2 regions of the Alteromonas sp. W12 genome follow, and region 1 is predicted to be linked to the other one. Evidence: predicted binding sites of a transcription regulator. Region 1 holds the regulator's gene; the other holds the start of a gene.
What was found. Region 1 encodes FNR, which switches genes on or off when oxygen is low (the NO sensors DNR and NnrR bind a similar motif). Its sites were predicted from a motif close to TTGATCTAGATCAA; they were not measured.
Positions count from the first base shown of each region.

Region 2: AWH61_RS12300 (high-potential iron-sulfur protein) is a predicted target of FNR. The motif match lies at 1,574-1,587, and genes of this name have one in related genera.

Region 1 is NZ_LQXH01000014.1:15,417-19,151, forward strand. It holds gene AWH61_RS19330 (heavy metal translocating P-type ATPase) at 1-586, shown strand, start outside; gene ccoS (cbb3-type cytochrome oxidase assembly protein CcoS) at 588-818, shown strand; gene AWH61_RS19340 (sulfite exporter TauE/SafE family protein) at 805-1,464, shown strand; gene fnr (fumarate/nitrate reduction transcriptional regulator Fnr) at 1,510-2,247, shown strand; gene uspE (universal stress protein UspE) at 2,492-3,415, shown strand; gene ttcA (tRNA 2-thiocytidine(32) synthetase TtcA) at 3,564-3,735, shown strand, end outside.
Region 2 is NZ_LQXH01000008.1:201,265-204,999, reverse strand. It holds gene AWH61_RS12320 (exonuclease domain-containing protein) at 1-108, opposite strand, end outside; gene AWH61_RS12315 (hypothetical protein) at 226-513, opposite strand; gene AWH61_RS12310 (zinc ribbon domain-containing protein) at 700-891, shown strand; gene AWH61_RS12305 (flavin reductase family protein) at 884-1,513, shown strand; gene AWH61_RS12300 (high-potential iron-sulfur protein) at 1,736-2,029, shown strand; gene AWH61_RS12295 (amidase) at 2,128-3,735, opposite strand, start outside.

The DNA of each region.
Region 1 (3,735 bases):
CCCTTCAGCTAACGTGTTTCTCACGGTTAAGGGGCGTATTATGGCGGCGTATGAAGTAAAGGATTCACTAAGAGAAGATACGCAAGAAACTCTCGATATATTAGCTAAAAGCCATACCCTCGCCGTTTTAAGTGGTGATACACAGCAAAACGTTAATGCGCTTACCGCACCATTGCCAATTTCGACCGCTAAAGGTGGCCTAACACCTGAGCAAAAGTACGAAGCCGTTCAAGCTATGCAGCAATCTGGCGCGAAAGTGATGATGATGGGTGACGGTATTAACGACGCTCCAGTTCTTGCCAGCGCTGATGTGGCAATTGCAGTGGGTAATGCCACAGACGTGGCTAAAACTGCCGCCGACGTGATACTGCTTGGCGATCAGCTGCTTTCTGTACCAGAACTTATTCGAACTGCGCACCAAGTGAAGCAAAAAATAAGGCAAAATATTGGCTGGTCGGTAGGTTACAACGTTTTGATCTTACCTTTCGCCGTATCAGGCCTACTTTCACCGTGGATGGCTGTTGTTGGTATGTCGTTAAGCAGTATCATTGTGGTCACAAACTCAACGCGACTTTTGAGCAAATAGCATGAGTATTATTTACGTATTAATTCCAATCGCCATCATCATTGTTGCCGTCGCTATCGTGATATTCTTTTGGGCGGTGAAAACCAATCAATTTGAAGATTTGGATCGCCAAGGGTATAGCATACTGTTTGACGATGATCTTCCGCCAGAAGAAAAAAAGCTAGCTGAGCAACGCAAGCAACTTCAAGACAGTAAAGTAGACAAAAGCCAAGCGCCACATGGAAGGGATTAACTACTTCTCTGCCTTTCTTATCGGCTTAGCCGGTGGAGTTCACTGTGTGGGAATGTGCGGTGGAATTGTCGCTGCGCTAAGGATGGTATCGCCTAAAGGCGCTTCAGCACTACCCTATACCCTTGCCTATAACATGGGACGTATAGTGAGCTACACCATCGCCGGAGCAATAACCGGGGCACTTGGAAAAATTGCAGCAGATTATATACCTCTTGCCAACTATGCCCTTTCCCTACTTAGCGGAATCATGTTGCTTCTACTGGCGTGTTATTTGGGTAAGTGGTGGACTGGCTTAACAGTGCTGGAAAATGCGGGTAAAGGCCTATTTTCCAAAGTCCAGCCGCTTTCAAAACGCTTTTTGCCATTTAAGACCCCTTTAAGTGCGTTGCCTTATGGTTTTATTTGGGGTTGGCTTCCTTGCGGTTTGGTGTATTCCACACTTACCTGGTCTCTCGCGGCGGGTAACGCGCTAGAAGGCGCTGCTATTATGTTCTTCTTCGGTTTGGGTACATTACCCACCTTGCTCGCTGCAAGCGCTGGTAGCCAATATATTGTTCGAAGTTTTCAACATAACCATTTTAGACAAATTATTGCGGTAATAATGGCAATATATGCAGCTTATCTTATTCATGGCGCAATCGTTTAAAAATGGGTGTATTATTGTCGGGTATTCTTTTAGAGAGCGTGCATTATGAGCAAAGGAAGCCAATTTTCTATTCACTGTCAAAACTGTAGTTTCAGTCACCTGTGTTTACCGGTGGCGTTAAACAAAACAGAAATCGAGTCTCTTGACGATATTATTGAACGCAAGAAGCCGCTTCATAAAGGTGACACGCTGATTCAAACTGGTGATAAATTCCGTTCTCTATTTGCAGTGAGAACCGGTTCATTCAAATCATTTGTGACTAATACCGAAGGTGAAGAACAGATTACCGGCTTCCACTTTCCTGGTGACATTATCGGTTTCGATGCATTAAGAGAGAACAAACACCAAAGCTATACCTCTGCGTTAGAAACTGCCATGGTGTGTGAACTTCCCTACGAGACCCTCGACGAAATGTCAGTGCAATTTCCAAAACTGCGCCACCAAATCATGAGCTTCATGAGTGCTGAAATAAAACAAGATCACGACATGATCATGCTTTTAAACAAGCGAACTGCAGAAGAGCGCTTACTGTATTTCATCTCACACCTGTCGCAACGCTTTGAAGAGCGTGGCTTTTCCCATAGAGAATTCCACTTAACCATGACGCGCAACGAAATTGGAAACTATTTAGGATTAACGATTGAAACGATTAGTCGTCTGTTAAGCCGTTTTCAAAAAGACAACATCATAAAAGTAGACGGCAAGCTTATTACTATTTTGGATTTCGATAGGCTAAACACCAAACTAGCGGCGCTTAACGGCCCTAGCGTTGTCTGCGGTTAGCCGTTTTTAGGTGTTAAATAAGGCGCGCACTAAGCGCGCTTTTTTGTGACCAGTGTTAGCCACCTATCTACCCTTTCAGCGCCACGCCGGTTGCTCCATATTCAATTCGGTAGCTTCACTCATGGTCGCCTCGTAAAATTCTTGATCTAAAACAACTTACGTTTTTCCCAATGTCGTTTATAGTTAGTATTAGAAAACTTCGATTTCGACAGCCACTACTAAGTTTCGTAGTTAGGGGGACGTTATGATTGAGTGTAAACGAATTCTGGCCGTGGTAGATGCCGAGCGCGATAACCAACCTGCACTAAGCCGTGCTTATGAACTCGCTTCAAAAACAGGTGCTTCAGTTACCGCCATGATGGTGGTATACGACTTATCTTATGATATGACGACCATGCTTAGCCCGGATGAGCGCGAGTCAATGCGCGATGCAGTTACAAAGGAGCATGCAAAATGGCTTGCCACCCACTTAAGAGAACAAGGATTCACTGAAACTGATATCGTTGTAGAATGGAATAATCGTGCGTATGAGTCGATTATTTACTACACCCTAAACAATCAGATAGATTTAGTGGTAAAGGCAACCAAAAAGCACGACGATCTTGCTTCTGTTATTTTCACCCCCACCGACTGGCATTTAATGCGTAAATGCCCTCGCCCAGTATTGCTCGTTAAAGAGCACGACTGGCCAGAAGGAGGAGAGATTATTGCTGCAGTAAACGTAGGCAGTGAAGACGATGAGCATGCCGCACTTAACGATAAGCTCACCCTCATTGCTAACGACTACGCCTCTTTATTGAAAGGGAGCGTAAATTTGGTCAACAGTTACCCTTCTACACCACTTAATATCGCCATAGAAGTGCCTGAGTTCGACCCCGATACCTATCACGACGCGGTAAAAAATCATCATTTAAAGGAAATGCGTAGTCACGCGTTAAAGTACGGTATTCCTGACAACAAATGTGTAGTAAGAGAAGGCCTTCCGGAAAAAGTTATCCCGCAAGTGGCAAAAACACTGGATGCAGAGCTGGTTGTTATTGGTACCGTTGGCCGTGTGGGCATTTCAGCGGCCCTAATTGGTAACACTGCAGAACACGTGATCGACGAACTCAATTGCGATGTGCTTGCTATTAAGCCAGATGGATTTGTGTCGCCGTTGTCGGTGTAGTCTTTTTATTAGTACTACATAGCCCGTGTTTGCGGTTACTTAGCGGTCAACACGGTATGTCACCAACAAATTTAACTTCACAAGCATGGTCTCGAAAAGCCGCTTTAATGTATAATGGTGGCTTTATCACAAACCAAGCTAGTTAATTATGAGTTTAGGCACAAACAGTGCTGACGCGTCGCCATTAAATGCTGCGCAAAGTAAGCAAAAGTACAACTTCAACAAACTTCAGAAACGACTTCGCCGCAATGTGGGTAAAGCCATTGGCGATTTCGGTATGATTGAAAACAACGACAAAGTAATGGTGTGTTTATCTGGCG
Region 2 (3,735 bases), on a different contig from region 1:
AAAATCAGTGGCTTCGTCACTTAGAAGCGCCCTGCTAGCACCCTCAAAGAACCCAAGGAACTCGTGAAAGTGTGTAAGGTAATAACGTGGCGGTAAATCTTTTCGCATGAGGTATCTTTGGCTATGAAAACACCAATAGTGTATATTTATACAGCCACGCGAATCAAATTAAATCCTCCGCGATTGGGTATCACATCTGCTGCCAATAGTGCACAGCGTGTACTTTTACACGCGTACGCGCTGTTTAGACACCCAATGAAAGAACGAAGAAAGCTGCGCATCTGCCAATAAACGCTGCAAATTGAAGTAGTGTTTGGCCAACGTCATCTCATCATAAAATCGATGTATACCGCTGTGACATTGTCTGCAAATGTAAATGCCGTCCTGAAGCTCCGCTTTGCTAAAGTGCTTTTTAAAATAGGTACGCCTGTGCATTTTTCGCGGAATAAGATGATGGTAAGTAAGGCGAGTTTCTCTATTACAGCACGGGCATTGACCAACTTTATTTGCCACAAGGTCACCTTTTTCGTCTATCACATCTATTATTTGTGCACCCAGTTTTCTGATTACTCATAAGCGTCAAATGGCAGTCTTGTCCTTTTCCCTTAAAATCAGATACAAGGGGCGTGTCTAAAAGAAAATCCACTCGTCTTTGCATTACGTAACAAATAGCATTAGTGATTACAAAGGCATTTAAATATGAGTTTAACTCGTTCCATGGGCTTTTCCTGTCCTTACTGCATGGCTCCAAATGATGTTGAAATAGATGAAATTAACGATGTTGGCCAAGTACAGGTGCTCGACTGCCAAGTGTGTTGTCAGCCCATTGAGCTTACTGCTTATCAGCACGGTGATGACATTCAGATAGAGGCAGAAAGAGAGAATGACTAAGCAGTTTACCCGCGGTGATATAGACGCCCTTGCACAGCGCTACCGCGCAAACCTAATTAATAGTTTGTCTGGTTTTAAATCGGCGACTTTGGTGGGTACAACAAACGGCGTTACAAACAATTTGGCTATAGTGAGCTCTATTGTTCATGTCGGTGCAAACCCGCCTCTCATTGGCATGATCATGCGTCCACATACCGTCACGCGAGATACGTTGAGCAACATAAAACAGCAGGGCTTTTATACGCTAAATCACGTGGCTGTTGACTGGGTCGACAAAGCCCACCAAACATCAGCCCGCTATGCGCCAGATGAAAGTGAATTTGAAGCCGTTGGGTTAACCGCGCAGATCAGTGAGTCCTTCAGTGCGCCGTATGTCAAAGAAAGTGAAATTAAAATGGGCTTAAAAGTAGCACAGCATTTTACTTTGCTTAATGAAACCGAAATGGTTATCGGCGAAATCCAGGAGCTCTACGTTCCTGAGCAAATAATAGATTCAGACGGCTATGCAGATATAGAGCAAGCGCAAACGGCCTGTATCTCAGGCCTAGACAGCTACCACAGCACACAACGAATTGCGCAATTTGCGTATGCAAAGCCCGATGTAAAGTTAACCGTGAAGTGAACTAATAAACTGTCCAACGGTCTTACATTCAATACTTAAGGTTGTAACTCTGAAGTTTATTTAATCTGGATCAAGCGAAAATGCGACATTTCGTTCGATCTTTTTTCAAAAAGAGATAGTATTTAAACATGAAACAAAACCTGCCTCTTTGGGCAGGTTTTTGCGTTTAAGGCACTGAATAAAAAAGAATCATTATCGTTTCTATCTCTTAAGGAGAATGTTATGAAATCTGTAAATCGCCGTGACTTTTTAAAGCTTTCTGGCTCGACAGTTATCGGTCTTACATTAGGTGGTGTAGCGTTACGTGCTCAGGCTCAAGAACAATTGAGTGCTGATGACCCTACTGCAAAAGCACTGAACTACACACCGTCGTCAACTGTTGAAGGTGCAAAATGCGCAAACTGCATGTACGTGCAGGGCGCCGATGGCGAACAACACCGCCCTTGTAACATTTTCCCTAATAAGCTTGTTAACGCTGATGGCTGGTGTAGCGCTTGGGTGAAAAAGCCTGGCTAACCAATCGAAAGAAAAGACGTTCAAAAGCCCTTGAGTTAAACCAAGGGCTTTTTTCGTTTCTGTTGAGGCGAAATACGATTATGTATCCTCATTTCCCGCTAGCGAACTACATCAATTCCGTCTTCGATACCTTTTAGCGCTGGGTTGTCAAAACGTGTAGGCAGAAGGCCAGGCTTAATGAAGAAGCCGTGTTTTGCTTCAAAGACTCTACCTATTTTCAACACGCTTTCGTCTTGCCACTTTCCACCAATAAAGCTAATCCCCACAGGAAGATCTTTCACCTGTCCAGCGGGCACTGTGAGATGCGGATATCCTGCAATTGCGGCCAAATACCCGATACCGATAAAACCGACAGGCGAATGGTCACCATATACGCCGTCTATTAAAAAAGAAGGGCTGTTTGAGGGCGCAACTAGTACATCAACATTGTGCTTTGCTAACAACGTATCAATACCATTTTTGCCCGCCGTGTCTTGAATAAGGCGCAGTGCATTTTGATACTTTTCGCTGTCAATGGCTGCCGACGCGAGCGATTTTTCGAAAATGTCTTGATTGAATAGCGCTAACTCGCGCTCTGTTTTGTTATTGAAATCGATAAGCTCAGACAAGTTCCTTGCAGGGAGGTCTGCCGGCGACCCCGACAAGTATTCGTTAATACTATGATGGAACTCGCTCAGCAGAACATTATAGGAGTCGGCCCAAAATGAATCTGGCTGAGAGAAGTCACTGATGTCCACCAGCGTCGCGCCCGATGCTTTAAGCTGGTTCAACGCCTTTTCATAAACAGCCAGTACATGAGGGTTATCGCCCTGGCGGTACCTAACCACACCAATACGCTTGCCTTTTAAATCTGTAGCCAGCATTGAAGATGTTGGCATAGAAGGGCGGTGAGACTCTGCGTCTAGTGTCGCGTTATCGCTTGCATCAGGGCCCGCCATGATTGCCGTCATTAGCCAGGCGTCTTGAACGTTAGACGTCATTGGTCCTGCGGTGTCCTGACTGAAAGAAATAGGCACTATGTGAGTTCTGGAAAGCAAGCCCACGGTTGGTTTAAAGCCGACTACCCCGTTTATGGATGCCGGACAAATAATAGAACCATTGGTTTCGGTGCCCACGGCAAGTGACGCGAGGCGAAGTGACATGGCAGCGCCCGAGCCCGATGACGAGCCACAAGCACTTCTTGATAGCATATGCGGGTTTCGGGTAAGCCCGCCAACTGCACTCCAGCCGCTGATAGAGGATTCAGAGCGAAAGTTTGCCCATTCAGACAAATTGGTTTTACCCAAAATAATTGCCCCTGCCGCTTTCAGTTTTTCTACGATAGGCGCATCGCGACCAGTGTAATTAGCAATAAGCGCCATTGAGCCGGCTGTGGTGGGCATCTCTTTACTTTCTATATTATCTTTTAGCAGCACGGGAATACCTGCCAGAGGGCCAAGCGTCTCGCCATTCGCGAGTCGTTTATCGATGGCCTTCGCTTCGTTCAGCGCGTTAGGGTTCAACGCTAAAACGCTATTTACCTTTTCATCTAGCCGTTCGATTCGCGCAAGATAACCGCTAACGAGCTCAGCAGATGTCGTGTCGCCACTCGCAATAGCTTGTGCCTGAACGTGAGCAGGCTTATCTAACCATTGCTCAATCTTATCTGTATGATTTGCTTGAGACACGCATGCAGTGCATAGCACGACTACGGCCAGCAAAAAACC